Regions from separate parts of the Bifidobacterium sp. UTCIF-38 genome, predicted to be linked through region 1. Evidence: riboswitches for the same ligand, from Rfam matches in the RefSeq annotation. Region 1 holds a riboswitch; the other holds the start of a gene.
The links. A riboswitch is a leader RNA that binds a small molecule or an ion and turns the genes downstream of it on or off. The one in region 1 is predicted to bind FMN.
Positions count from the first base shown of each region.

Region 2: it holds a riboswitch for FMN, as region 1 does, so the genes downstream of both, BW11_RS04675 (ECF transporter S component) here and ribD (bifunctional diaminohydroxyphosphoribosylaminopyrimidine deaminase/5-amino-6-(5-phosphoribosylamino)uracil reductase RibD) in region 1, are expected to answer to the same signal.

Region 1 covers NZ_JFAL01000024.1:44,791-60,621, forward strand. Annotated here, with positions in the region: gene folP (dihydropteroate synthase) at 1-394, shown strand, start outside; gene folK (2-amino-4-hydroxy-6-hydroxymethyldihydropteridine diphosphokinase) at 408-1,889, shown strand; gene BW11_RS08740 (DUF3180 domain-containing protein) at 1,886-2,422, shown strand; gene BW11_RS08745 (acyl-CoA thioesterase II) at 2,510-3,412, opposite strand; gene ettA (energy-dependent translational throttle protein EttA) at 3,679-5,355, opposite strand; gene ribE (6,7-dimethyl-8-ribityllumazine synthase) at 5,860-6,366, opposite strand; gene ribB (3,4-dihydroxy-2-butanone-4-phosphate synthase) at 6,368-7,696, opposite strand; gene BW11_RS08765 (riboflavin synthase) at 7,734-8,408, opposite strand; gene ribD (bifunctional diaminohydroxyphosphoribosylaminopyrimidine deaminase/5-amino-6-(5-phosphoribosylamino)uracil reductase RibD) at 8,389-9,504, opposite strand; FMN riboswitch at 9,689-9,815, opposite strand; gene BW11_RS08775 (DUF1684 domain-containing protein) at 10,045-10,950, shown strand; gene BW11_RS08780 (MDR family MFS transporter) at 10,978-12,420, opposite strand; gene BW11_RS08785 (ABC transporter ATP-binding protein) at 12,648-13,580, shown strand; gene BW11_RS08790 (ABC transporter permease subunit) at 13,577-14,440, shown strand; gene BW11_RS08795 (ABC transporter permease subunit) at 14,553-15,392, shown strand; tRNA gene BW11_RS08800 (tRNA-Asp) at 15,518-15,594, shown strand; gene BW11_RS08805 (glycosyltransferase family 1 protein) at 15,656-15,831, opposite strand, start outside.
Region 2 covers NZ_JFAL01000010.1:89-13,761, reverse strand. Annotated here, with positions in the region: gene BW11_RS04720 (histidinol-phosphate transaminase) at 1-625, shown strand, start outside; gene hisB (imidazoleglycerol-phosphate dehydratase HisB) at 694-1,296, shown strand; gene BW11_RS04710 (hypothetical protein) at 1,296-2,048, shown strand; gene hisH (imidazole glycerol phosphate synthase subunit HisH) at 2,101-2,745, shown strand; gene priA (bifunctional 1-(5-phosphoribosyl)-5-((5-phosphoribosylamino)methylideneamino)imidazole-4-carboxamide isomerase/phosphoribosylanthranilate isomerase PriA) at 2,779-3,504, shown strand; gene BW11_RS04695 (DUF2252 domain-containing protein) at 3,518-4,975, opposite strand; gene glnA (type I glutamate--ammonia ligase) at 5,048-6,385, shown strand; gene BW11_RS04685 (MFS transporter) at 6,397-7,683, shown strand; gene BW11_RS04680 (energy-coupling factor transporter ATPase) at 7,693-10,185, opposite strand; gene BW11_RS04675 (ECF transporter S component) at 10,211-10,810, opposite strand; FMN riboswitch at 10,818-10,973, opposite strand; gene BW11_RS04670 (nitroreductase family protein) at 11,083-11,865, opposite strand; gene ppgK (polyphosphate--glucose phosphotransferase) at 11,955-12,725, shown strand; partial or broken gene BW11_RS04660 (pyridoxal phosphate-dependent aminotransferase) at 12,909-13,673, shown strand, end outside.

The DNA of each region.
Region 1 (15,831 bases):
TCAGGTCGACGACGTACTCGCCGCCGGCGTCGACCCGACGCGCGTGATCATCGACCCGGGTCTCGGCTTCTCCAAGCCCGGCATCGAACATAACCTGCCGCTGCTCGCGGGACTCGACACGTTCCGCGCCACCGGTTATCCGGTGCTCATCGGACAATCGCGCAAACGCTTCGTCACCGCGATCCTCGCCGGGGCGGGCATCGACGGCGTGGACGGGGCCGGCCCCGATATGGCCGCTCGCGACGACGCCACCGCGGCGCTGAGCGCGCTCGCCGCCGAACACGGCGCATGGGCGGTGCGTGTGCACGACGTGCCCAGATCCCGTGCCGCCGTGGCCGTGGGCAACGTGTGGCGGCAGTACGCGGGACAATACGCGAATAGACAGTTAAGTTAAGTAAAGGAATTCGATGGACATCATCCGACTGACCGGTGTGCGTGCGAGCGGCACGCACGGCGTGCTCAACTTCGAACACGAACGCGCCCAGCCGTTCATCGTCGACGCCACGCTGCATCTCGATCTGACCCGCGCCGGGCGTACCGATGCGCTCGGGGATACCGTCGACTACGGGAAGGTCGCCAAGGCCATCGTGGATGTCATCGAAGGCGATCACGTCGATCTCATCGAAAAACTCGCGCAGGAGATCGCCGATCGGGTATTCGCCGTCGACACGGCGATCCGCGAAGTCGAAGTCACCGTGCACAAGCCCCATGCGCCGATCACCGTGCCGTTCGACGACGTCGCCGTCACCATCGACCGTACGCGCGAATCGGATGCGGGGAATAATGGTGACGGACAGGATGCGTCGGACGGCATTCATCGCGCGGTGATCGCGCTCGGCGGCAATCAGGGCGATATCGCATCGACGCTGCGTGATGCCGTGCGTCGCATCGACGCGTTGGACGGCACGCAGATCGTCGGCGTCTCGCCCCTGTATCGCACCGCCGCATGGGGCATGCCCGACGGCACGCCCGATTTCCTCAACGCCGTGGTCGAGGTGACGACCACGCTGCCCGCATCCCGTCTGCTGCACGAGCTGCTGTGCATCGAGGCCGATCACGGCCGCACGCGCGACACACACTGGTCGAACCGCACGCTTGACCTCGACATCATCGACTACGACGGCGTCGAATCGGACGATCCGGACCTGACCCTGCCGCATCCTCGCGCATGGCAGCGGGCGTTCGTGCTCGTACCGTGGGCCGCGCTGGATCCCAAGGCCGATCTGCCCGGCATGCATGGCGGTCCGGTGCGCGAGCTCGCCGAAGGACTGCTTGCCGAATCCGATCCGGACAGGCCGCCGGTCACACTCGTCTCGAAGGATTGGATGGGCGCGGAGTCGGCTGGGATGCCGGCTGACGCTTCGGGGCTGCGTCCGTCGCGGACCGTCGTCGATGCCGGTGACGGTGCGATGATCTCCAGCAGGGCCGTGATCTCGATGGACTCGACCTCCACCGACGCCGAACGACTGTTCCGCGAGGCGATCGTCGCGATCGACGGACTTCCCGGCAATCAGGTCGAAGGCATCTCGCCCCTGTACCACGTGAGTAACTTCGATGGACCGGACGCGATGTCCGCGGTCATCCAGATCGAGACCAGACTTGGTGCACGTGCCCTGATCAGCGCACTCGGCACCATCGAGCAGTCGCACGGCAACGCCATCGACCTCGATCTGGTCGACATGGACGGCGTCGAATCCGACGATCCCGACTGCCGCGTACCATGGCCCACGGCTCGTGAACACGCTTCCGTACTCGCCCCGTGGATGGACATGGATCCGAACGCCACGCTCGGCGGTGACCCGGTGTCGTTCCTGCTGGCGATGGCACCCGACGCGGCGCGCGTCGGCATACTGTCCGACAACTGGATTCTGGGAGGAACCCCTCGATGAGCGCAAAACGTACGCCGTGGTGGCAGCCCGCCCTCGCCCTTGCGTTGGGAACGGTCGCCGGTGCCGTCGTCGCGGAACTGGGGGAGCGCTTCAATCTCACGCTGATCGGCGCCCCATGGTTCGTGGCCGCACTGCTCATCGCCATCGGCGTCATCGTGCTGATCCTCGCGTTGAACGTGCACAAGTACGCCACCACGGATCCACGCAAACGCCCCAGCACCTTCATCAATCCGAGACTCGCGTTCGACACCTTGGTGCTGTCGAAGGCGCTCGCGCTGGCCGGTGCGATGCTCGCCGGATGGTACGGCGGGCAGATCATCCCCACCATCGGGCATATCGAGGCCGACTTCTACTCGCAGGCGGTACTGGAATGCGCGGTGACGGCCGTGGTCTGCCTGATCGACATGGTCATCGGACTGGTGGGGGAGTGGCTGTGCCAGCTGCCGCCCACCGAAGGCCCGGAGAATCCCAAGATGAAGAGGGCTGAGAGGGAGCGCGGCGTCGCCCCCGCCGCCGCCAAGACCGTGCGCTAAAGACTCGGTAATCACCGTATTCTTCCGGCCCCCTCTGACGAGGGGGCTGTCGGCGGAGCCGACTGGGGGAGAGATAAGCCCAAGGTTTCAGTCGCGCGGCACGCGGATCATCGCCTCCTGCGCGATCGCCGCAACCAGTTCGCCGTCACGCGAATACACCTTCGCCAATCCCAGTCCGCGGCCGTGCGCGGCGGTCGGCGTATCCTGCACATACAGATGCCACTGGTTGATGTTCACGTCGCGGTACCACCACATCGAATGGTCGATCGACGCGTAGGAGATGCCGGGTGTCGAGATCGACAGGCCGGCGCGGCGCAACACCGGCTCCATCATCACCTGATCGCAGCCGAGCGCCAGCATCGCACGGTGCATGAGCTGCGGCACGTCGACCTCGCCATCGGCCTTCATCCACACCATCTGCCGTCCGGAATCGGCGGCGGCCGACTCCTTGTCCGGTCCCAGCATGATCGTGCGCGTGATATGGCGGATGTCGAACGGCGACTTCTTCACGTAATAGTTCGCGAACGGCGACTTGCCGGCGTACGGCTCCATCAGCTCCTTCGCGCTGGTGAGCGACTCCGGGTCGGGCAGGTCGGACGGCATCGGATCGGCGAACTCCACGCCGGACTGCCCCTCGACCTGGAACGAGGCGATCGCCGTGAGGATCGCCCCCTCGGCCTGCGTCACGTTGACACGTCGGGCGGAGAAGGACCGGCCGTCGCGCAGCTTCTCGACGTCGAACAGCAGATCCTGGCGGATATCTCCCGGAGCGACGAAATAGCCGTGGATCGAATGCGGCAGACGATTCTCCGGAACCGTCTTGGCCGCGGCCATCAGCGACTGCGCGATGACCTGGCCGCCATAGACGCGACCGGTGGGGAAGTACAGGCTCTCGCCGTTGATATACGTATGATTGCGATACCCCGAGGGTTTGCCTAGCTTCAGCACCTTCACCAGATGCTCCAGCGGCGTCATGGTGTCATCGGTCATGTTCTCCCCCTGATGTACTTGCTCGGTTCACTGTCGTTTGCTCATACTGTAGCGACGGGGCGTTACCCGTGCCGGAGACGATTGTTACGAGCGTATGTGCAACGTGAACATCGGGTTATCGTGCAATGGTAACGCGGATATGGTAAAGGCCTTCCTCCGGCCGTCGGCGGTTATCCGCGGCGGAGAAAGGCCCGTAATCCCGGTCCCCTCTGACGAGGGGGCTGTCAGCGAAGCTGACTGGGGGAGAGAAAGCCGGTATGCATGTACTAGCGCGTCAGCTTCCTGTGCAGGCGGTGCGGGCGGGCCGCATCCTCGCCGAGGCGGGCGACGCGGTTCTCCTGATACGCCTGGAAGTTGCCCTCGAACCAGTACCACTTGGCCGGGTTCTCGTCATCGCCCTCCCACGCGAGGATGTGCGTGGCGACGCGGTCAAGGAACCAACGGTCGTGGGAGATCACCACGGCGCAGCCCGGGAAGCCGAGCAGCGCGTTCTCGAGGCTCTCGAGCGTCTCGACGTCCAGATCGTTCGTAGGCTCGTCGAGCAGCAGCAGGTTGCCGCCCTGCTTCAGGGTCAGCGCCAGGTTCAGACGGTTGCGCTCGCCGCCGGAGAGCACGCCGGTGAGCTTCTGCTGGTCGGAGCCCTTGAAGCCGAAGCTCGCGACATAGGCGCGGGTCGGCACCTCGACGCCGGCAACCTCGATGAAGTCAAGACCGCCGGAGACCGCCTCCCACAGGTTCTTGTTCGGGTCGAGGCCCTCGCGGTTCTGGTCGACGTAGCTGATCTTGACGGTGTCACCGATCTTGAGCTCGCCGGACGTCAGCGGCTCGAGGCCGACGATCGTCTTGAACAGCGTGGACTTGCCGACGCCGTTCGGGCCGATCACGCCAACGATGCCGTTGCGCGGCAGCGTGAACGACAGGTCGTCGATGAGCACGCGGTCGCCGAACGCCTTGTGGATGTGGTTCGCCTCGAGCACCAGCGAACCCAGACGCGGGCCGGCCGGGATCTGGATCTCGGAGAAGTCGAGCTTCTTGTTGTTGCGGGCCTCGGCCTCCATCTGGTCGTACCTCTCCAGACGGGCCTTGTTCTTGGCCTGACGGGCCTTCGGCGAGGAACGCACCCAGTCGAGCTCGTCCTTCAGGCGCTTGGCGAGCTTCGCGTCCTTCGCGCCCTGGATCTCCATACGCTTGGCCTTGGTCTCCAGATACGTGGAGTAGTTGCCCTTGTACGGGTACAGGTGGCCGCGGTCGACCTCGCAGATCCATTCGGCAACGTTGTCCATGAAGTAACGATCGTGGGTGACGGCGATGACGGCGCCCTTGTACTGGTGCAGGAACTTCTCCAGCCACAGGATCGACTCGGCATCGAGGTGGTTAGTGGGCTCGTCGAGCAGCAGCAGGTCCGGGGCTTCGAGCAGGAGCTTGCACAGGGCCACGCGGCGGCGCTCGCCACCGGAGCACACGGAGACCGGGGTGTCCGGATCCGGGCACTGCAGGGCGTCCATGGCCTGTTCGAGCTGGGAGTCGAGATCCCAGCCGTTGGCGGCGTCGATCTCGGTCTGGAGCTTGCCCATCTCCTCCATCAGGGAGTCGAAATCGGCGTCCGGGTTGGCCATCTCCTCGCCGATCTGGTTGAAGCGGGCGACCTTCTCCGCGATCGGGCCGAACGCCATCTTGATGTTCTCGCCGACGGTCTTGGTGTCGTCCAGCGGCGGCTCCTGCTGCAGGATGCCGACCGTGTAGCCGGGGGTGAGCGTGGCCTCGCCGTTGGAGACATGCTCGATGCCGGCCATGATCTTCAGGAGCGTGGACTTGCCCATGCCGTTGGGACCCACCACGCCGATCTTCGCGCCCGGCAGGAAGCTCAGCGTCACGTCGTCGAGGATGACGCGGTCGCCGAACGCCTTGCGGGCCTTGATCATTTGGAAAACGAATTCTGCCATGAGTTGCAGCTGCTCCTTACAAAAGTTGGAATTCCGCCGTTTCTTTGGTTCATGCATGCAGATTGACACATGCGGATTGACGGTCGCCGTCCGTTGGTTGCGTTGCCGTCATCTCGCCTTGTCGTCCGCGTCCATGCGGCGCGTGTCCGCATAGCGGTCGATTCCATGCCAAACCACCGCCCACCATGGTAACGGAAGGGCTGGAATGGCGGGGCTGTGACTGTCGGCGGTGGGGTGCCGTACGTTTGCCCGGTTGTTTCGCGGTCGTATCCGGACAAACGTACGTTGACGGATACTTACCGTACGTTCATTCGGATGTTTGGCACCCGTATCCGGGCGAACGTACGTTGACGGGCACTCACCGTACGTTCGCCCGGAAAGGATGGAGGAATTACCCGGACGAACGTACGCCCCATGACCGGTGCCGCCGTCGGGGTCGGTCATGGGGCGTACGTCTACGTCGGTTACGTCGGTTACGTCGGTTACGTCGGCTATGCCGACTGGTCACTTGCCGGCGCCGATGGCGCGCAGTACGTTGACCATCTCGATGGCGCCGAGCGCGCAGTCGAAGCCCTTGTTGCCGGCCTTGGTGCCGGCGCGTTCGATGGCCTGTTCGATGTTCTCGGTGGTGATCACGCCGAAGAGCACCGGCACGTCGGAGCTCAGCGACACCTGCGCGATGCCCTTCGCGGTCTCGTTGCACACGAGATCGTAGTGGGAGGTGGATCCGCGGATGATCGCGCCGAGGCAGATCACAGCGTCGTAGCGGCCGGTGGACACCATGCGCTTGGCCGCGATCGGGATCTCGAACGAGCCGGGCACCCACGCCACGTCGACGTTCTCGTCGGCCACGCCGTGACGGCGCAGACCGTCCTGCGCGCCGGACAATAGCTTCGAGGTGATGAACTCGTTGAATCGGGCCACGACGATGCCGATGCGGATCGGCGCGTTCGCTTCGCTTCCGGCGAGGGTGGTGGTGTTCGCGACCAGCTGGCCTTCGAATACGGTCATGTCAGTTCTCCTTGGTGATTGTTGTAGTGGTGATTGTGGTGGTTGCGGTTGCGGGGACGCCCAGCAGGTGTCCCATGCGCCGTTGCTTGGTGGACAGGTAGTTTGCGTCGTATGCGTTCGGCGGGATGACGATCGGCACGCGGGATGCGACGGCGACGCCGGCACGCTTCAGCTGCTCGATCTTGTCCGGGTTGTTCGTCATCAGGTTGACGGATGCGATGCCGAGATCGCGCAGCATGGCCGCTGCCGTGTCGTATTCGCGCGCGTCGGCGGGGAAGCCGAGCTTCAGGTTCGCGTCGAGCGTGTCGAAGCCCTGCTCCTGCAGCTCGTAGGTGCGCAGCTTGTTGAGAAGCCCGATGCCGCGGCCCTCCTGACTTAAGTAGAGGATCACGCCGCGGCCCGAGTCGGCCACGCGACGCATCGCCTCGTGCAGCTGCGGACCGCAATCGCAGCGCTGGGATCCGAACACGTCGCCGGTCATGCACTGCGAGTGGATGCGGCACAGCACGGGCGGAATCGCCGCCGCCGTATCGGATACGCCGGAGACGTTTTCCGCGTCGGCCATCGCGGCGAGGATGTCGTCGCCCATCATCAGCGCCACATGCTCACCGCCGTTCTCGGATTCGTAGCCGACCATCGTGAACCGTCCGTAGTCGGTAGGCAGATCCACCTGCGCGACGCGACGCACCACGCTCGGGAACGCGTGCGTGCGCCGGTACTCTTGCAGTTGGGCGATGGTGATGTACGCGAGATCGTGCTCGGCGGCGAACCGTTCGAGATCGCCGCGTCGCATCATCGTGCCGTCCTCCTTCATCATCTCGCAGCACAGGCCGCACGGCTCGAATCCGGCCAGCCGGGCCAGATCGACGGTCGCCTCGGTGTGTCCGTTGCGTTCCAGCACGCCGCCTTCGCATGCCACCAGCGGGAACATGTGTCCGGGGCGGCGGAAGTCCTCCGGCCGCGTATTCGGGTCAATGCAGGCCAGTGCGGTCAGCGAACGGTCGCGCGCGCTGATGCCGGTGGACGTGGTCACGTGGTCGATGGACACGGTGAACGCCGTGTGATGGTTGTCGGTGTTCGTGGCGACCATCGGCGCCAGTTCGAGGCGATCGGCCATCTCGGCGCTCATCGGCGTGCAGATGAGTCCCCGGCCGTGCGAGGCCATGAAGGCGATGTTGCTCGGCGTGGCGTAACGGGCGGCACAGATGAGGTCGCCCTCGTTCTCGCGCCCCTCGTCGTCCGCCACGACGACGATGCGTCCCGCCCGGATGTCACGGATCGCGCGTGCCACCTGATCGATGTTCGTGTGATCGGTGTTCAATGAAGTCATATTGTGTCCTTTGTCCGTGAAGAGGTTCGTGTGCATGTCAGAAGCCGTGCTCGATGAGGAAGTTCTCGGTGATCGCCCCGGATCCGCCGGAACCTCCCCTGTTGGCGTCGCCATCGCGCGACGGCAGTGCGAGTAGTCGGTCGACGTATTTCGCGATCGGATCGGTTTCGAGATTGACGATGTCGCCGACTCCGCGTTCGGCAAGCACCGTATTCGAGGCGGTGTGCGGGATGAGGGAGACGCCGAACGCGGTCTCCGTGACGGTCGTCACCGTCAGACTGATGCCCTCGACGGCGATCGACCCCTTCTCGGCGATGAACCGCATGAGCTCGTATGGCGCGCGGATCGTATAGACCTTCGCGATGCCGTCGGGCATGATCGACTCGACCGCGCCGGTGCCGTCGATGTGCCCGGAGACGATGTGTCCGGAGAAGCGGCCGTCGGCGGGCATCGCGCGTTCCACGTCGACATGGTCGCCGCGCCGTAAGGTCCCGAGGGAGGAGCGGCGCAGCGTCTCGTGCATCACGTCCGCGGTGAACGCCGTGCCATGTACGGCCGTCACGGTCAGGCATACGCCGTTGACGGCGATGCTTTCGCCGATGATCGTCCGATCGGTCACCACCACCGGCGAGTCGACGGTCAGATGCGCGAAATCGGCGCCACGATCCAATCGCACGACCATGCCCAGATCCTCAACGATTCCCGTGAACATACTCGACGCCTCCTTCGATGACGATGTCGCTGCCCACCGTGGCGACGGTGCGATCGATGATGCGGAAGGCGTCATCGGGAGCCTCGACCCCCTCGCCGCCCACCGGGCCGGGGGCGTTTCGCCCGCCGAACAGCTTCGGCGCGACGTAGGCGCTCACCTTGGACACCACATGATCCCGCAGCGCCGACCACGCCAGCGTTCCGCCGCCCTCGATCATCACGCTGTCCAATCCGCGCTCGCCGAGTGCCCTCACGATCCCGGCGACGCTCACGTGGTTGTCGTCGTCAGCGTCCACGCGAAGGATCTCGCATCCGGCCTCACGGTAGGGGAGCGTACGTTGCTCGTCGTCGACCGCCGTGGCGATGATCGTCGGCGTCTCGCGCGCGGTGGCGACGATCGCCGCGTCGATCGGCGTGCGCAAATGGGTGTCGCACACCACGCGCACCGGATCGTGACCGCCGTCGATGCGGCAGGTGAGCTGCGGATCGTCCGCCAGCACGGTGCCCACGCCCACCATGATCGAGGCGAACCTGCAGCGATCCTCGTGCACGCGATGGCGCGCATCCTCGCCGGTGATCCAACGGGAAAGGCCGGTCGAGGTGGCGATGCGGCCGTCCAGCGTCATCGCGTATTTGAGCATGACGAACGGCGTGCGCGTGGTGATGGAATGAAGGAAGATCTCGTTGAGCCGGTCGCACTCGTCCCGCAATACGCCTTCGACGACATCGATGCCGGCGTCGCGCAGCTGACGCACGCCCTTGCCGGCCACCAGAGGATTCGGATCGGGAGAGCCGACCACCACGCGGGCCAGTCCCGCATCGATGAGCGCCTTGGAGCACGGCGGCTGCTTGCCGGTATGGCAGCAGGGCTCCAACGTGACGTAGATGGTGGCGCCGCGAACGTCGACGCCCGCCCGTTTCGCGGCCTCAAGCGCGGCGCGTTCGGCATGCCAGCCGCCGAAATGATCATGATGACCGGTGGCGATGATCTCGCCATCGCGCACGATGACGGCGCCCACCATCGGATTCGGGTTGACCCTGCCCGCTCCGAGCCGCGCGTGGCGCAACGCCACGGACATGAAGTCCCTATCGTCCATGAGTCCCCTTTCCTTGCTCGATAGGGCATGTCCAGGGGTGTGTTTCATGGGGGAGGACATGGGCTCGCCTGCCGCAAGACGTCCGCGCGACCCTCCTGAAACGCAAAAACCCTGAAATCCATTGGATTTCAGGGCGTCGATCATGAGAGTACGCGCGAACGTCGGCCGACATTCGCATGTCTTCCGCAAACTTCTTCCATCCAGACTATGACTGTCGGTACCGGAATCTCACCGGTTCGGCCGCGCGATCACTCGCGAGGCTAGCGGACTGTACCGCCGATCGGGAATTTCACCCTGCCCTGAAGATGCATATTGATTTATCAGGGCACGACTATACAGGCGACCGCCTTCCGGACCGGGGTCGTCTCGGAATGTGGAATAGCCGTGCATCGGCTTGATACGGCGATTCGCCGTGATATAACGGTTTGCCGGCGCGGCGCTCGCCGTCGGCATAATCTCAGCAGGTATGGTCGTGGGACAGGAGGGGTCGGCGAGGGAAGCTGGACTCCGATACCTCGAAACATCGAAAAGGAGCATATGATGACCGATTCCACGACGATCGAACAGCCCGATGAATCCATCGAACGTGCCGATTGGCTGGCATGGAGGCGTCAACGTGAGGAGGGGCTGTGTGCGCCGTACGGATGGCTGTCCCAGACCGGACTGTACTGGCTGCAGGCGCTCGGCGGATTCAGGGCCGTCATTCCGGGCATCAATGGCGAATGGCTGTTACAGGATGGCGAGGTCATGTTCACGCCGCAGCCGTCCGTGGAAAGCGGCAGGGGTGCCGACAGTGCTGGCGACCAGTCCAACGCGCTGACGCTGGTGGATGCCAGGGGCGATCGCACCCCGATCACCGGCTCCGTGCGTGTGCCGAGCGACGCCACGGCGAACGGATCGTACGTCGAAGCCGGGCAGATCCGCGCCGCGGTGATCGAGCGCGGCGGCCGGTTCGGCATCCGCGTGCGGGACCCCGAATCGCCGTTCCGCCGTGATTTCACGGGCATCCCGGTCTATGACTTCGATCCGGCGTGGCGGATCGAGGGTCGGTTCGAGCCGTACGGCGAGTCGCAGGACACGGTGGTGAGCACCCGCGTCGAATGGCTGACGAGCACGCTTGAGGCCATCGGCGTGGTGCGCTTCGAGGCGCAGGGCGTCGAACAGCGTCTCATCGCGTTCGACGGCGGCGTGAAGGACGGCGCCCGCGAACTGTTCATCATCTTCCGTGATCCCACCAACGGCGACACCACCTACGGCAGCGGCCGGTTCCTCAACGCGACGGTCGCCGCGAATGCCGACGGCACCGACGGCGGCGCGTCGGACGTGCTGCTCGACTTCAACCGCGCCTTCAATCCGCCGTGCGCGTTCTCGCCCTACTGCACCTGCCCATTGGCCCCGGCCGAGAACACCGTGACCGTCCCCGTCACCGCCGGAGAACGCCACTGAGAGACCGGCGGCGTCCGTCAGCGGCTCTCACTCGGCCCGGCGGCCGCGGTCGCGGATGAACAGGGATGCGACGAGGCAGATCGCGCACACGATCGCCACGTCGCGGAACGAGGCGCGCATGCCGAAGGCGGAGGCGGCGGCCTCGTCCATGCCGTCCGCGGCGGCGCTTGCGGCATGCGTGTTCATGATGGTGATGAGCAGGGCGATGGCCATCGCGCCGGAGGTCTGACGCATCGTGTTGTTCATCGCGGTGCCGTGGGGGATGCGCTGACCGGGCAATTGATTCAGCGCGGCGGTGACCAGCGGCATCGAACTGAACGCGGAGCCGGCCAGCAGCACCGTGAAGTAGAGCGCGGGCTGCCACACCGGCGTGTGCTCGTTCATCGTGGCGAGCATCGCGGCCGCGGCGGTGAGCAGAGTGAAGCCGATCAGGGCGATCGGGCGTCCGCCGATGCGGTCGTACAGACGGCCGGCCACCGGGTTGAGCAGGCCCATCACAATGCCGCCGGGCATCATGATCAGACCGGATTCGAGCGCGTTGACGCCGAGGTCGTTCTGCAGATACAGCGGCAGCACGTTTTCGATGCCGATGAACGAGGCGAATCCGATCACCGACACGGTCAGGCACAGCGAGAACATCGGAATCGTGAAGATGCGGAAGTCGAGCATCGGCTGTTCGAGCCTGAACTGACGGACGATGAGCAGCGTCAATCCCACGACGCCGACCGCCAACGAAACCAATACCGTCACGCTGGCCCATCCGGCCTTGCCCGCGTCGGAGAAGCCGAACAGCACACCGCCGAAACCGAGCGTGGAGAGCACCGCGGACAGGACGTCGATGTGCGGTCTCGTCGGCTCGCCCACGTTGTACACGGTGAACCATGCGGCGATCAGCACGCATCCGGCGATCGCGACGAGGATCGCGAACATCCAACGCCAGCTGAGCCATTCGACCAGCAGCCCGGAGACGGTGGGGCCGAGCGCGGGGGCGAACGCGATGACCATGCCGAACATGCCCATCGCTTGGCCGCGGCGTTCGGGCGGGTAGACGCGGAACAGCACCGTCTGCAGCAGCGTCATGAGCACGCCCGCGCCGCACGCCTGCAGAATGCGTCCGGCCATCAGCAGTGCGAAGCTCGGTGCCAGTGCACAGGCCAGCGATCCGGCGAAGAACGTGCCCATCGCGTAGCCGAACAGCTGGCGCGTCGTGAAGGTCTCGATGAGAAACGCGGTGATCGGGATCATGATGCCGTTGGTGAGCATGAACCCGGTGGTGAGCCACTGCACGGTGCTGTTGGGCACGTCGAACTCGCGCATCAACGTGGGCAGAGCGGAGATCATCAGCGTCTGGTTGAGCACTGCGGCGAACGAGCCGATCATCAGCGTGATGATCATCGCCCCCGTGTTGGGGTGCGCGTTGGACGGTGCTGCTGCGTCGCGGGATTGGGGGGTTGTGGAGGTCGTGTTCATGGGTGCTTCATCCTTCATCTGGCGTACCTGCCGGCGGGGCTGCCACATATGTTGTGTGATCCGTGAGGTTGAACCGCATGACATTGTAGGCTCATCGCGTCCGGGGGACGTTGTTTTGCGTGCGCGATACGAACGCCATAAGGATTCCGTAAGGAAGGCATGACAGGTCAGCGGCGTGCTCCTATCCTGTATCGCAGGAGAAGGCGGCGGCATCTCGAGGAGAGGCAATGACCACAACGAACGACGTCCCTGCGATTTCCACACGTCATCTGACCAAACGATACGGCAGGGCGCGGGGCATCGAGGATGTGAACCTCACCGTGCGGCAGGGCGAGATCTTCGGCTTCATCGGGCCGAACGGCGCCGGCAAGTCGACGACGATCCGCACGCTGCTGGGGCTCATCCGCAGGACGAGCGGCGAGGCGTCCATCCTCGGACTCGATTGCGAGAAGGATCGCACGCGCATCCTCGAACAGGTGGGATACCTGCCCAGCGAGGTGTTCTACTACGACGGCATGCGCGCCCGCGACCTGCTCAAGTACGCGGCCGGCTTCTACCGCACGGACTGCTCGGCGCGCATCCGTGAGCTGTCCAAGCGGCTCGGACTGAACCTCGATCAGAAGGTCGAGGACATGTCACTCGGCAACCGCAAGAAGGTCGGCATCGTGCAGGGACTCATGCATTCGCCGAAGCTCATCATCCTCGACGAGCCGACCAGCGGCCTCGACCCGCTCGTCCAGCGCGCGTTCTTCGACCTCATCCGTGAGGAGAACGCCCGCGGCGCCACCGTCCTGTTCTCCTCGCACATCCTCTCCGAGGTGCAGCGCATCTGCGACCGCGTCGCCATCATCCGCGAAGGACGCATCGTCGCGGTCCGCAGCGTGGCCGACATGCGTCGGTCCGCGGTCAAGCGCGTGACGCTCGCACTGGGAGACGATTGCGCGTCCGCGGTGCACGCGCTCGAATCCACGCCCGGCGTCAGGTCGCTGAAAGCGGGAGGGGAAGACGGGGAGGCGAATACCGCCACGTTCCTCTACGAGGGCGACTGCAACGCGCTCATCGCGGCGCTCGCCGGCATGAGGCTCACGGATGTGGAGATCGCCGAACCGACGTTGGAGGAAGTGTTCATGCACTACTACCAGTCGGAGCCGGGCCGATGAGCGCGCCCATGGTAGGCGCGCCCGCACTGCACGTCTACGCCTTCGAGCTGAAGTCCCAGCTTCGTTCGTTCCTCATCGGCGTGGCGACTCTCCTCATCGTCACCATCCTGCTGCTTGCCGGTGCCTATCCGATCTACCGCGACTCCAAATCGAGCGTCGAACAGGTGATCGACGGATTCCCGCCGCAGTTCGCCGCACTGTTCGGCGTCAACGACGACGTATTCTCCTTCGGAGGCTTCTACCGGTTCAGCTCGCTCTACCTCATGCTGACCATGGCGATCATGGCCTGCGCATGGGGATTGGCGATCTTCGGCCGTGAGAAGCGAGCCAAGGACGCCGACTTCCTCTTCGTCATGCCGATATCGCGAATCGCCATCTATCTGGCCAAGCTCGCGGCCGGGCTCACGCTCGTCATCGTCGCCGGACTGGCATTCCTCGCCTCGGTGGCGCTGACCTACACCCGGTTCGGCGACGACCCCACCGCGACGTCCATCGCCCTGCCGCGCCTACTGCTCGCCGCCTCGTCATTGTTCGGTGTGGGGCTGCTGTTCCTTGCCATCGGAGCGCTGACGGCGGTGCTGCTAAGACGCATCCGCAGCGTGTCCGGCATCGCGACCGCATTCGGCATACTCGGATTCATGCTCGTCTGCCTGCCCGAGATGACCGGCGAGGACAAGTACCGCATCATCGCCCCGTTCACCTGGTTCAACGTGTCCGAAGCGCTCGACCACGGACGTTACGAGGCGGGCTATGTGGCTCTGTTCGCCGTGACGGTTCTCGTCTGTCTGATCGCCGGCGCCATCATGTACGTATCCGCAGGGTTCGGTTCGCTGCCGACGAAGGAGGATCCGCGAGCATGAACGACCACATTCGCATTGACCATAACCGCATCATCATCGACGGCAGGCAGTGGCTGCGCTGCGGACCGGTCGATCGCGTTCGATGACCATGGGAAGAGGAAGGAAGGGCGTCATGATGAAGACGCTGTTCGCCATGATCGCGCGCGAACTGAAGGCCAACATGAAGGTCTGGCTGATCTGGAGCGTGGTGATCATCCTGTTCAACATAGCCGGCGTGATGAAGTTCGAGGGCATCGCTGGCGGTGACGCCGACGCCGTGCGCAAACTCACCGACGCCTTCCCAAAGGTCGCGCTCGCCGTCATGGGCATCTCTGACCTTGACATGTCCACGTTCGCCGGATACTACGCGGTGATCGAGTTCTACACCGGCATCATGGCGGCCGTCTACACGGTCGCGCTCGCCCGCAACGCGGTGTCGCGCGAGATGACGGATGGGACCTACGAGTTCCTGTTCGTGCGGCCCGTCTCGCGTACCACGATTCTGAGCGCGAAACTCATGGCGGCATTGACGGATGCGATCGCGTTCGTCGCCGTCAACTGCATCTCGTCGCTGCTGTGCCTGCGACTGCTGGGCGATGTGCCCGGGCTCAATGACGCTACGGCCGCCACGGTGATCTGGCGGTTCTCCGTCTGGCTGTTCGTCATGATGCTGGTCTTCGGCGCGATCGGGGCCTGCGCGTCCGCGGCGTGCCCGCGCCCGGAGCAGGGGGCGTCCATCGGCAACGCCTCGGTGGTCGTGGCCTACGGTGCCGGCGTCGTCTTCGACATGTTCTCCGATCATGATGCGTCGGTCGTGGCGCGGGTTCTCTCCCCGTTCCGCTACTCCACGCCGCGTGAGGTGATCGACGGGCGGATGCCCGTGCCGTTCGCCGTGCTGGCAGTGCTGATCGTCGTGGTCGGGTTTGCGGCCGCGTACCGTCTGTTCGCCACGCGCGATCTGGCCGTGCGCTGATCGTGCTGGTCGATGCGCCGGATGTGCGGACCGAAGTGTGGATTCCAGTGCGACACGCCGAGTTTTGCGATCATGAAAAAGTGTGTAATATATCCACTCGTGCCTCACGAGAGTGAGAAACACACGGCCCCGTAGCTCAGTTGGTTAGAGCGCCGCCCTGTCACGGCGGAGGTCACCGGTTCAAGTCCGGCCGGGGTCGCCAGCAACGGGCTTCCGAATGATTCGGAAGCCCGTTTTCGTATCCGGTTCGGATCAGCGGCGAATCACGCCGCGTGCGCCATCTGCAGTTCGGCGGCGAGTCGATAGTAGCCGATGAGCTGATCGACCAACGCGGGCCACGTGCGGCTCTTGACGGCCGCAAGTCCGTTGAATCCCATGGTCTCGCGCAACGTGGGATCCTCGATCAGTCGCTCCACGCACGAACGTAGATCCTCCTCGT
Region 2 (13,673 bases), on a different contig from region 1:
GGAGGACATCGAACGCATCCTCGCCGCCTGCGAGACCGCTGAAGTCGAGGGCGCCGGCGAGGGCGTGCACCCGATCCTCGTCATCGACGAGGCGTACGTCGAGTTCCGCAAGCCCGGCACGCCAAGCGCCGTGACCCTCATCAAGGACCATCCGAACCTCGCCGTCTCGAGAACGATGAGCAAGGCGTTCGCCTTCGCGGGCGCGCGCGTCGGCTACCTCGCCGCGAGCAAGGGCATCATCGACTGCGTGCGCATCGTGCGCATGCCGTACCACCTGTCCGCCGTGACGCAGGCCGCCGCGATCGCCGCGTTCGAGCACACCGACGAGCAGCTGAGCCGCGTCGAGCACCTGCGCGAGACCCGTGAGGCCACCGCCGAGTGGCTCAAGGCCCAGACCTACAAGGGCGAACCGCTCGAAGTTGCCGAATCCGGCTCCAACTTCCTGCTGTTCGGCGGTCATTTCGACGACCGCGAGGCGATCTTCGACGAACTGCTCAAGCGCGGCGTGCTGATCCGCGTCGTCGGCCCCGACGGCTGGCTGCGCGTGTGCATGGGCACCGACGAGGAGATGGCCCGCTTCCGCGAGGCGCTCGTCGAGTCGATGCGTCTCGTCGAGGCCCGCTAAGAGCCGTCTGAACCCAGTCGATAATAATCGATCAATCGATACCCAATCGATAAAGGAGCGTAAGCATCATGGCGCGCACCGCGCACATCGTTCGCGAGACCAGCGAATCGCACATCGACCTCGAGCTGAACCTCGACGGCACCGGACAGACCGACATCGACACCTCCGTGCCGTTCTACAATCACATGATGAACGCGCTCGGCAAGCATTCGCTCATCGATCTGAAGATCCACGCGCACGGCGACACCGACATCGACGTGCACCACACCGTGGAGGACACGGCCATCGTCTTCGGCGAGGCGCTGAAGCAGGCGCTCGGCGATAAGCGCGGCATCCGCCGGTTCGCCGACGCCACCGTGCCGCTCGACGAGGCGCTCGCCAAGGCCGTCGTCGACATCTCCGGACGCCCGTACGTGGTGTGCTCCGGCGAGCCGGAGGGCTTCGAATACTGCATGATCGGCGGGCATTTCACCGGTTCGCTCGTGCGTCACGTCATGGAGTCGATCGCCCTGCACGCCGGCATCTGCCTGCACCTGCAGGTGCTCGCCGGCCGCGACCCGCACCACATCGCCGAAGCCGAGTTCAAGGCGCTGGCACGCGCACTGCGGTTCGCCATCGAACCGGACCCGCGCATCGAGGGGCTGATCCCGAGCACGAAGGGAAGCCTGTGATGGCGGACGACTTCGACGACGACAAGGATCGCTCCGGCCGGGATTCCGACCCGGGCGATTCGCATCTGACCGACGAGGACATCGCCAAGGCACTGGAGGGATTCGAGAAGGAGTTCGCCGACGAGGAGACCTCCGACATGTCCGACGTGGACGACCTCGACCCGCATCCGGACTCGGGCGTCGATGACCTGTCCGACGATCTCGACATCGACATCCCGGACGACGCCTCGTCGATCGACCCGTCGTTCGGCTTCGAGGATGCGCTCGACGGTCTGCTCGGCAACAAGGCCAAGATGGCGGCGCTGGTCACGCGCATCGCGTCCGCGCCGCTGCTCGCCGCGTTCTGCCAGCTGTCCGACATCTCCGCAGACTGCGTCGGCTCGAATCAGGGCGCGATCGCGGTCCTGCGCAATCTCGACGGCGACGGCCCCGAGGCCGCGGCCCGCGACATCACCACCGTGGTCGGCGGCATGAGCGTCGTGCTCGGCGTCAACCGCGCCGACAAGCTCGAGGTCTCGATCTACGCGGGCGGCAAGGCGGGGGAGACCCTCGCCCCGCCGATCCTGTTCAACTCGACGCCGCGATTCGTCGAGGACCTGATGCTCGGCATCACCACCGTCGCCCAGCTCAAGACGCAGGGCTTCGAGGTGGTCGACTCCGGCAGCCTCGATCACGAGTCCGCGATGAAGGTGATCGCCGAGCACACGCGGTTCGGCCGCGGAGGCGCCACGCGCGGGTCGAGCATCGACTGACCCGCATCACACTGATCACACTGATCACACTGTAAGTACCTAAGGGGGATCAATGACCACTGCGGTCGTGTTCGACTATGGATTCGGCAACGTGCGCTCCATGGTGCGCGCCCTTGCGCGCCTCGGCGTCGACACCTCACTCACCTCCGACTACCGGCAGGCTCTCGAGGCCGACGGTCTCGTCGTGCCGGGAGTCGGCGCGTTCGCCGCGTGCATGGAGGGCCTGAAGAAGGTCGGCGGCGACCGTGTGATCACGGATCGCCTGCGCGCTGGCCGCGCCGTGCTCGGCGTGTGCGTCGGCGAGCAGGTGCTCTTCGAGCTCGGTCACGAGCATGGCGAGGAGGCCCACGGCGTCGGACTGATCGGCGGCAGCGTCGATCCGCTGGACGCCGACGTCGTGCCCCATATGGGATGGGACACGGTCGAGGCCGCCGACGGCTCCGCGCTGCTCAAGGGCGTGGAGGACGAGCGCTTCTACTTCGTCCACTCCTACGCGGCGCTCGACGCGAAGGCGAAGAACCTGAGCGAGTTCCAGATCGAACTGCCCGACGAGCAGCGCGTCACGTGGTGCACGTACGGCCGCAGCCGCTTCGTCGCCGCCTACGAGCGCGGACCCCTGTTCGCCACGCAGTTCCACCCGGAGAAGTCCGGCGACGCCGGCGCTCAGCTGCTCGAAAACTGGATCGCCACGTTCTAACGGGCGGACACCTATCTACGAAAGGTTATTGACATGTCGTTGACTCTGCTTCCCGCCGTCGATGTGCGCGATGGCAAGGCCGTGCGCCTGCGTCAGGGCGAATCCGGTTCCGAAACCGACTACGGCTCCCCGCTCGAAGCGGCCCGCACGTGGGTCGAATCCGGCGCCGAATGGATCCACCTGGTCGACCTGGACGCCGCGTTCGGCACCGGCGACAACCGCGCCCAGCTGCGCGAGATCGTCCACGAGCTCGGCGACCGCGTCAACATCGAGATGTCCGGCGGCGTGCGTGACGACGCCTCGCTCGACGCCGCCCTCGAGGCCGGCGCGGCCCGTGTGAACATCGGCACCGCGGCGCTCGAGAACCCCGAGTGGACGCGCAAGGCGATCGCCAAGTACGGCGACCGCGTGGCCGTCGGCCTCGACGTGCGCGGCCACACGCTCGCCGCTCGCGGCTGGACCCGTGAGGGCGGCGACCTGTTCGAGACGATGAAGATGCTCGACGACGCCGGCTGCTCCCGCTACGTCGTCACCGACGTGGCCCGCGACGGCATGATGAGCGGACCGAACCTCGACCTGCTGCGTGAGGTCGCTGAACGCACCGATGCCAAGGTCACCGCCTCCGGCGGCATCGCCAAGCTCGACGACCTGCGCAACATCCGCACGCTCGCCGACCTTGGCGTCGACTCCGCCATTCTCGGCAAGTCGCTCTACGCCCGCGCCTTCACTCTCGAGGAGGCGCTGGAGGTCGCCCGCTGAGCGGCACCGTCCGCTAGGCGCAGGGCAGCTCGCCCTTCTTGATCATGCGCTTGAACACGGCGTAGTCCTCGTCGTTCTGTTCGGCGTAGCTCACCGCGAACGAGGCGATCGCCCGGTCGAAGTCGTCCGAGCCGCCCAGATAGTTCGCGATCGCGATCGAATCGCCCGTCCTCGCGTGCGCGTGCGCCAGACACCACGCGCACATGCGGGACAGGTCGGACAGGGCGGTCGCGTTGAGGTTGTCGATGTCGATCGACCCCTTGCCGTTCCACAGCTGGCGCACGTAGTAGTCGCGCTTCCTGCCGTCCTCGGCGAGGAAACTGGTCCAGCCGAGCAGCACGTCTGCGGTCGACTGGATCAGCTTCTGGCCCTGCACCACGCGCTCGCCGTGCGTCGTGTACGGGGAGGCGCCGCAGTAGTGCTCGAGCACCGAATACGTGGCCTCCTTCATCTGGATCATCATCGGATCGTCGATGTCGCGAGCGATCCACACGCTCGCCCACGCGCGCTGGCCGACCGATCCGACGCCCACCACCTTGCGTGCGCTGTCCTGATAGCGGAAGTGGTCGAACACCCAGCGGCGATCCTCGTACAGGGAGTGACGGTAGTTGTCGAACAGGGTGTCGAGACGCGCCTGCAGCGCCTCCGGATCGGCATAGCTCGTCAGCTCGTTGATCGGCACCAGTTCCGGCGGATTGGACTTGAAGCGCAGCTTGCCGTCCTTGAGCCTGCACAGTTTCGCGGCGGCCGCGTCATTGTCCTTGAGCAGCGCCTTCATCGCGGCCTCGCGCAGCGTGCGGTTGCGCTTGCCGCCCTCGTTCGTCTCGAAGCGGTCGAGCGTCTCCTCGACGTCGAGATGCTCGTACCATGCGTCGAGGTAATCCATTTCGGAGAACTGCTTGATGCATTCTCGGTACGTCTGCACGCACTTGAGGACCGCCGCGCGCACGTCCTTCTCCTTGAGCCTGTTCGCGCGTCCGCAGATCTCCACCGACACCGCGAGACGCTTCAGATCCCACTCCCACGGGCCGATCGCGGTCTCGTCGAAGTCGTTGATGTCGAACACGAGTCGCGCCGAGGGGGAGCGGAAGATGCCGAAGTTGCCGATGTGCGCGTCGCCGACGCACTGCACCGGGATGCCGCTGACCGGCGTGGTGGCGAGGTCGTTGGTCATGATGAGCACGGTGCCGCGGTAGAAGGTGAAGGGGCTCACGCTCATGCGCTTGTATCTCAGCGGGATCAGATCGGGCACTCGGATCGCCGACTGCTCCTCCAGCAGCGCGATCGCCTCGCTGCGGTCCGGCCTCACCTGCCAGATGGCGTGCGATTCGAGGGGAGCCTTCGTGCGGGCGGCGATGCCGGCGCGGGAACGCTCGCGGGGATCGTCGGCCTGCCTCCACGACGTGACGTCGACGGGAGGATTGGCGGACGGGGTCAGATGGTCCTGTGCAACTTCGCTAACTTCACTCATAGACCTCTACTCTAGCGCCTTCCGGGCAGGACGAAACAAAGCGATAACACGCGGGTGTGAGGATATGTGGCTATGGATAAGCAGCAAGAGTTCGCCCTGCGCACGGTCGAGGAACGTGACGTGCGCTTCATTCGACTATGGTTCACGGACGTGCTCGGCACCCTGAAGTCCGTGGCCATCGCACCGGCGGAGCTGGAGGCGGCGTTCGAGGAGGGGCTTGGATTCGACGGTTCGGCCATCGAGGGCATGACCCGCGTCTCCGAGGACGACATGATCGTCAAGCCGGACCCGTCCACCTTCCAGATCCTGCCGTGGCGCGGCGGTCCTCAGGGCACCGCCCGCATGTTCTGCGACGTGCTCACCCCGGAGGGAGAGCCCAGCCTCGGCGATCCCCGTCATGTGCTGAAGCGCTCGCTGGCCAAGGCCAAGGAGAAGGGCTTCACGTTCTACGTGCACCCCGAGATGGAGTTCTACCTCTTCGAGCAGCAGACCGACTGGTCCAAGGCCCCGACCCCGATCGACGAGGGCGGCTACTTCGACCACGTGCCGCGCAGCCCCGGCATGGACTTCCGCCGCGCCACCGTGAACATGCTCGAACAGATGGGCATCTCGGTGGAGTACTCGCACCACGAGGCCGGTCCCGGTCAGAACGAGATCGACCTGAGGTACGCGGACGCGTTGACCACGGCCGACAACATCATGACCTTCCGCACCGTCGTCAAGGAGATCTCGCTGGAGCGTGGCATCCACGCCAGCTTCATGCCCAAGCCTCTTGCCGACGCCCCCGGTTCCGGCATGCACACCCACCTGAGCCTGTTCGAGGGCGATGCCAACGCCTTCTACGAGGCCGGTCAGGAGTTCAACATGTCGATCACGGCCCGTCAGTTCGCCGCCGGCATCCTCTACCATGCGGCGGAGATCTGCGCGGTCACCGACCAGTACGTCAACTCGTACAAGCGTCTGTGGGGCGGCAACGAGGCTCCGAGCTACATCTGCTGGGGCCACAACAACCGTTCCGCGCTGCTGCGCATTCCGCAGTACAAGCCCGGCAAGGGCAATTCGGCGCGTATGGAGTTCCGTGCGCTCGACCCGGTCGCCAACCCGTACCTCGCGTACTCCGTGCTGCTGGCCGCCGGCCTCGACGGCATCGAGAAGAAGATGCAGCTCGGCGAGCCGACCAGCGACGACGTGTGGGAGCTGACCGACGAGGAGCGTCAGGCGATGGGCATCGAGCCGCTGCCGCGTTCGCTCGGCGCCGCCCTGAAGATCATGGAGAAGTCAGACTTCGTGGCCGAAGTCCTCGGCGAGCACGCCTTCGAGTACTTCCTGCGCAACAAGCGCCGGGAGTGGGAGGAATACAACCGTCAGGTCACGGCGTACGAGCTGAAGACGTATTTGCCGAAGCTCTGAAGCCCGTGAAGATGACGAATGGTTCCGTGCCTGCGCCGCAGCATGATCCGCATGATCCGCATGATCCGGCACCGATCTCGACCGCAGCGACCAAGGCGACCAAGCCCGATCGCTTCTTCAACCTGCCGGTGACGATCCTCATCCTCGCGAGCTTCATGCTCGGCATGAGCGAGTTCGTCGTCGTCGGCATCCTGCCGGACATCGCGCAGGGGCTCAAGGTCTCCGAGGTCACCGTCGGCAATCTCGTCGCCCTGTTCGCGTTCGTGTACGCGCCGGTCACGCCGCTCGGATCCGCGATCTCCGCGCGATTCCCGCGTTTCGTGACCTACCTGACCCTGATGGGCGTATTCCTCGCCGGCAATCTCCTGTGCGCGCTCGCGCCGAACTATCCGGTGCTGGTCGTCGCCCGCATCATGATCGCGCTCGTCTCCGGAACGCTCGTCGCGATCGCGATGACCTACGCGCCCGACGTGACCACCGAACAATACCGCACCAAGTTCATCGCGTGGGTGTTCTCCGGCTTCTCCATCGCCTCGGTGGTGGGCGTGCCGTTCGGAACGTGGGTGGCGAACACGTTCGGATGGCGCATCACGTTCTTCATCATCACGGGCCTGACCGCCGTGCTTATGGGTCTCATGGCCGCGTTCCTGCCGCGCAACTCGCATCCGGTGACCATCGGATTCCTGCGCCAGTTCCGCCTCTTCTTCGACAAGCGCATCTGGGGCGGCGTGCTCACCGTCGTGTGCGGCGCCGGATCAAGCTACGTGTTCTACACGTATCTGACCCCGATCATGCGCGACGAGATCGGCGTGCCCGAACAGTACGTGAGCGTGGGGCTCGTGCTCTACGGCGTCGCATGCCTGTGGAGCAACCTGTATGGCGGCAGGATCGCCGAACGCGGGCGCGGCGTCGAACCATTGGCACGCACCCGCCCGATCTTCTGCCTGCACGCGATCCTGCTGTGCTCGCTCGCACTCGCCTCGATCGTGCCGCTCTACGGTGCGGTTCTGCTCGTCGCGCTCGGCATGATGATGTACCTGTTCAACTCCGCGTCGCAGGTGCTGTACATGGACGTGGCCGCCGAAGCGCACCCGGGTTCGATGAACCTCGCCGCCTCGCTCAACTCGATGAGCTTCAACATCGGCATCGCCCTCGGCTCGGCGGTCGGCGGACTGGTCAATGACCATCTGGGCCTGACCTGGCTCGGCCCGGTCGGCGCGATCTTCTCGGTCGGCGCGATCGTCATCACGACGCTGCTGCGCCGGGCGATGCCGGCCAAGACTGCCAAGGCGGCGTAGTCGGTCGAATCAGATGGACGGCAGCAGCAGTCCCAGCGTGACCAGCACGGCGATGTAGACCGCCGCGAACGCAAGGAACGCGATGTCGCGGGCCGCGACCTGCATCACACGCCAGTGGGTGCGTCGCGCGCCCTCCTCGTAGCAGCGCGCGTCAAGCGCGAGGGAGAGATTGTCCGCGTGGCGCAGCGTACCGGCGAAGATCGGCACGATTGTGGCGACCATCGCGCGGATGCGTTCGGCGGGGGAGCCGGTTTCGATCGAACCGCCACGCGCCGCCTGCGCGTCCGCGATCGCCTTCGCCTCGTTGCCGAGCGTCGGCAGGAATCGCAACGCCAATGACATGACCAGTGCGATCTCCTGCGTGTGCATGCCGAGGCGACGCAGCGGGGAGAGCAGTGCCCCGAACGCGTCGGTCATCGAGGTGGGCGTGGTCGTTTCGAGGAATACGGCGCCCAGAATGATCACCAGCGCGAAACGGCACGCGTACAGCACGGCCACGGTCACGCCGTCATCGGTGATCGGGATCGGTCCGAGCTGCGCCAGTACGGTTCCCGATCTGACGAAGAAGATGTTGAGCAGACCCGCGACCACGAACAGCGCGAGGAACATGTGCACCGAACGCAGGAGCCGTGCGGGCCGTATACGCGCCGCCGCTACGACCCCGGCGACCACGAGCGCGCCAAGCAGCAGCTGCGCCGGCGTGTTGATCGCGAACGCCGTGAACATCATCGCGAGGAACGACACCATCTTCACCCGCGGGTCGAGCCGCGCGATCAGGGGGAGCGACCGCCGGCCGTCGTTCTGATCGGAGGCTGCGAGGGCCGGGGGATTGCCGTTGTCGTCGTGCGACGGCATGACGACGATCCGATCGGCGATTTCGTGTGCCTCCGCTTCGGAGTGCGTGATGATGAGCGTGGTCACGCCCTGATCATGCAGGGTATGCACCAGCTCATGGATGCGCGCGGTCGCCGCCGTGTCGAGACTCGCGGTCGGCTCGTCCATGACGAGCACGCGAGGCCTGCAGGCGATCACGCCGGCGATCGCCACCAGTCGCTGCTGTCCGCCGGAGAGCTCCAACGGCGATCGATCGGCCAGATGTTCGATATGCAGCAGCTTGAGCGCCCAGTCGACCCGCTCGCTCACCTCGTGCTCATTGAGATGCTGGTTGCGCGGTCCATACGCCACATCCTCGGCCACGGTTTCGGCGAACAGCTGCCGTTCCGGCCGCTGCATCACGAACCCCACGACCTCGCGCAGCCGACGGCGATCCCGGCGCTTGAGCATACGCGGCTTGCGCCCCGCGTTTCCGTTGTTGCCACGCGTGCGGGCCACCGCGATACCCTCAACCGTGATCGACCCCGCATCGGGCTTGTCCAGCGCACAGATCAGTCGAGCCAGCGTCGACTTGCCGGCCCCGTTGCTCCCCATGATCGCCACGGTCTCGCCGTGCGCGACGGTGAGCGAATAGTCACGCAGCACCGCCGGCGAATCCGGAGCATAGGCAAACGAAATCCCCGACACCGAAACCGCAACATCGCCGGAGCGCGCGGAATCCTCGCTGGAACGCACCATTGCGAGCGATTCGAGCGATTCGAGCGATTCGAGCGATTCGAGCGATTCGAGCGAACGGGTGGCGGTGTGCGTGTCTCGACCGTAGGCTTGGCCGAGCGGCCTTGAGCGTGTCGAGACACGCACACCGCCACCCGATGAGCGGTCACCGGAAAAATCGGAAACGGACTCGTCATAGCATTCAGATGAGCGGTCACCGGAAGAGCCGGAATCAAAGACGATTCGCCCCGCGTCAACCCGCACAACACGATTCGCCCGCAAAACCTCGTCACGATGATGCGTCACATGCACGATCGTCGTGCCGGAATCATGCAGCGAATCGAGGATCCGCAGGACCTCCGCGCGCGCCGCCGGATCCAGCATCGCCGTCGGCTCGTCGAGCACGAGCATGCGCGGTCGCATCGCGAGCATGTCGGCGATGGCGATACGCTGCTGCTGGCCGCCGCTCATCCGCGTCGGGTCGGCGGCAGCGTATGCCTCCATGCCGACGTCATGCAGCGAGGCGTCGATCCGTCGTCCGATCTGCTCGCGCGGCACGCCGAGGTTCTCCGGGCCGAAGGCGACGTCGTCCTGCGTGACCGTGGTGACGATCTGATCCTCCGGGTTCTGGAACACCGCGCCGATGCCGCGTCGCGCCGCGCGATACGCGTCCGGATTCGGCGCGAACACGATGCCGGCCGGCGTTTGCGTCCGTCCGAACACATGCCGTCCCAGCAGGGTCACCTCACCAGCGTCCGGCGCGGTGAGCCCGGAGACGAGTCGGGCCAGCGTCGACTTGCCCGATCCGTTCGGACCGGTCAGCGCGACGTATTCCCCGTCTCGGATGACGAGATCCACGCCGTCGAGCGCCCATGTGGCGCCGCCGTCGTAGCTGAATCGGATGCCGGACAGACTCGCCGCGTCTGCGGTGGAGGTGTGGTCATATGAAGTCATACGGTCGGATGGGACGGCCTTCGGATCAGCGGTCCAGCAGGTTCGAGATCGGCTTGTAGATCAGGAACGTGACGACGCCGTGGATCGCGAACTTGAGCAGGTTGAACGGCAGGAGGGCCGGCACGATGAGCGCGGCGACCTGAGCGACGGTCATGTGCGCGTAGATCGGGGTCACGACGAGGTTGCCGAGGATCGCGACGACCAGCGCGACGACGGCGCCGACGATGAGTCCGATCAGCGCGCCCTTGCGGCTGCGGTTCCCGCGATAGATGAACGCGGCCGGCACGGACAGCGCGAGCGCGACGAGCACGGCCATGAGCGTGCCCCACGGATCCATGAACAGGTGGGGCACGAAGCCGAGCACGGAGACGATCGCGGCGGCGGACGGCCCGAAGGCGAAGCCGGCGATCAGGCACACGATGCCGGACGGATCGTACTTGAGCCATGCGATGCCCGGAATGATCGGGAATTCGACGAAGCTCAACGCCATCGCGAGCGCGACGAACAGCGCGTAGACGGCGATGCGGCGCGTGGACCAGCGGCCGGAGTCGGCGACGCCCGTCGCGTGCGAGCCGGTGGCGTGGTCGACGTTGGTCTGGATATGGTTATCAGAAGACGCACTCATGCTGAGTTCCTCGTTTCTTCCATCCGGACTGTAACCGTTGGCTCCGGAATCGCACCGGATCGGCCGCCTTAGGGCGGCTCGCGGGCTTTCCGCATGCTCCCGTTATGAATCCCGGGGTGCGGATTACCGCCAGTAAGGAATTGCACCTTCCCTGAAACTGACAGAACCCTGTATACACGTATGAGCGGATATGCGAAAGCCGACATTCCACTGTGCGGGAATGTCGGCTATAGACGCTGCTTATGGCGCGCTGGCGCGCGGCGAGGCGTGCGTTACCTGTGCAGGAACAGTCCGCCGTCGCCCCACGCCCACTGGCCCTGGCCGGCGCCGATCTGGAAATGGAGTTTCGCGATGCCGAGATCGTTCGCCGCGCAATGCTCGTCGCCCGCCGCCGGGTCGATGCGCGCCGCTGCCGTGCCGTCGGCGGGATTGTAGGAGAAGACGACAGGCTGGCGGTTCATCGCGCTCGGCGCCTTCATCGCCGCTTCGACGCCGGCCCTGAACCACTCGGGTGCGGCCGCGCGTTCCTCGTCGGACATGCCGGCCGTGAACTGCTCGTACGTCTTGGTCGGCCGGTGCGTGCGCTGGTATTCGACGAGCTCGTCGTAGCCGCGCTGCAGACGTTCGAGATGATGCTCCGGGTATCCGATCACGACGGCCAGATACAGCTCCTGATCGCGGGCGATGCGGCAGTGCCTCGCAGCCTCCTCGCGATCCCACGAGCCGCCGACCCACAGGGTGCCCAGTCCTCGCAGCGTCGCCGTCAGCACGACGCGTTCGGCGTAGAAGCCGGCTCGCTCCCTGGCCTCGTCGTCGTCCTTCGGTCCGACGATCGCCAGATAGTTGGCCGCGTTCTTCAGGTGCCCGGATTCGTTCGCCGCCGCGAACACCTTCGGCTGGTCGCGCACGAGCTGGATGTCGAGTCCGGAGATGAGGTTGATCGGGTCGAGCGTCATGCTGAGCTGCCGTGCCACGTCATCATCGATCGGGTCGGCGTCATAGGAGCGAATCGCGGTGCGGATGTTCACCGCGTCGATGAGTTGCGTATGTTCCATGCGACCCATTATCCCACCATCGGGCGCACGGGGGAGTAGGATGCACATATCGGCATATCCCAACGTACAAAGAGGAGAAGAGGTCAACGATGATTGAAACCGCACAGGCATTCGGCGTGGATATCGGCGGCTCCGGCATCAAGGCGGCGCCCGTGAATCTGGAGAAGGGCGAGTTCGCCGAGCCCCGACTCAAGATTCTGACTCCGGAGGTCTCCACCCCGGAGGCGGTCGCCGCGATCGTCAGGCAGCAGCTGGATCACTTCGAGGTTCCGGAGAACGCGCCGGTCGGCATTGCGTTCCCGGCGCCGATCAAGCCCGGCCAGAAGCTCGACTTCATGGCCAATCTCGATCAGTCCTGGGTCGGCGTGGACGTCACCGCCGTGTTCTCCGAGGCGTGCGGTCGCCCGGTCACCGTGGTGAACGACGCCGACGCGGCGGGCCTGGCCGAGCAGCAGTTCGGCGCGGCCAAGGGCAAGGACGGCCTCGTCATCGCCACGACCCTCGGCACCGGCATCGGCACCGCGCTGATCATGGACGGCGTGCTCGTGCCGAACACCGAGCTCGGCCATCTGATCCTCGACGAGGATCACCCGGATGCGGAGCGCTACGCGTCCAGCGCCGTGCGCGAGAACGAGGATCTTGGCTTCAAGAAGTGGGCGAAGCGTCTGACCAAGTACTACGCGCTGCTCGAGAAGTACTTCAACCCGGATCTGTTCGTCATCGGCGGCGGCGTGAGCCGCAAGTCGGAGAAGTTCATCCCGTTCATCGACGTGAAGACTCCGATCGTGCCCGCCGAGCTGCGCAACGAGGCCGGCATCGTCGGCGCCGCCTACTACGCCAGCACCAAGCAGCAGGCCTGATCGTCTGATCATTATCCGTTGCACGCATGCGGCGGTTCCCTCGGGGAAGGCTCCGGCCTTCCGATAGGAGCCGCCGCATGCGCGTTTCCGGCGGCGGTGCATGGCGGTCAAGAAAGGCCGGCAGGCCGACGCCCGTCCGGATCCGGATACCGATGCTGCTCGCAGAGGCGTACAGTGAGGATCATGACCGTTCGTTTCTCCTCACGCGTGGACATCTCCGCGCCCAATCCGATCGCCGCTGCCGAGGCCGATGCCAGGGCCCACGGCGTCGTCCTGGGCAAACTCAACGACTCCAACCCGACCCGGCACGGGCTCGCCCCGGCCGAGGTGCCGGGCGTGTACACCGCCGAACCGCGCGGGCCCCGCACGGCACGCGAGGCGCTGGCGCGGTATCTGAGCGACGCCGGCGATTCCCCTGCCGGCTCCGCCCCCGTCGACCCGGATTCCCTCTACCTGCTGAGCTCCACGTCAGAGGCGTATTCGTGGCTCATCAAGCTCCTGTGCGACGCGGGTGACGCCGTGCTCGCCCCGAAGCCCGGCTACCCGCTCATCGAATCGATCGCACGCCTCGAGTGCGTGGATACGATCGAATACCAGCTGCGGTTCGACGGCTCATGGTTCATCGACACCGCCGCCATCGAGCAGCTGCTCTACAGCGAGCAGGGCGAACGCATCCGCGCGCTGGTGCTCATCAATCCGAACAATCCGTCCGGCTCCTATGTCAAGCCCGAGGAGCGTGCCACGCTGGTGCGTCTGTGCGCCGAACGCGGCATCGCGATCATCGCCGACGAGGTGTTCTACGACTACGCGCTCGAGCCGTTCGACGGCAACGCGCGGCTCGCGGGGGAGACCGGCGTGCTCACGTTCGCGCTCGACGGCTTCTCGAAGATGCTCGCCGCCCCGCACGCGAAGGTCGGCTGGATTCGCGTCTCCGGGCCTCAAAGCGAT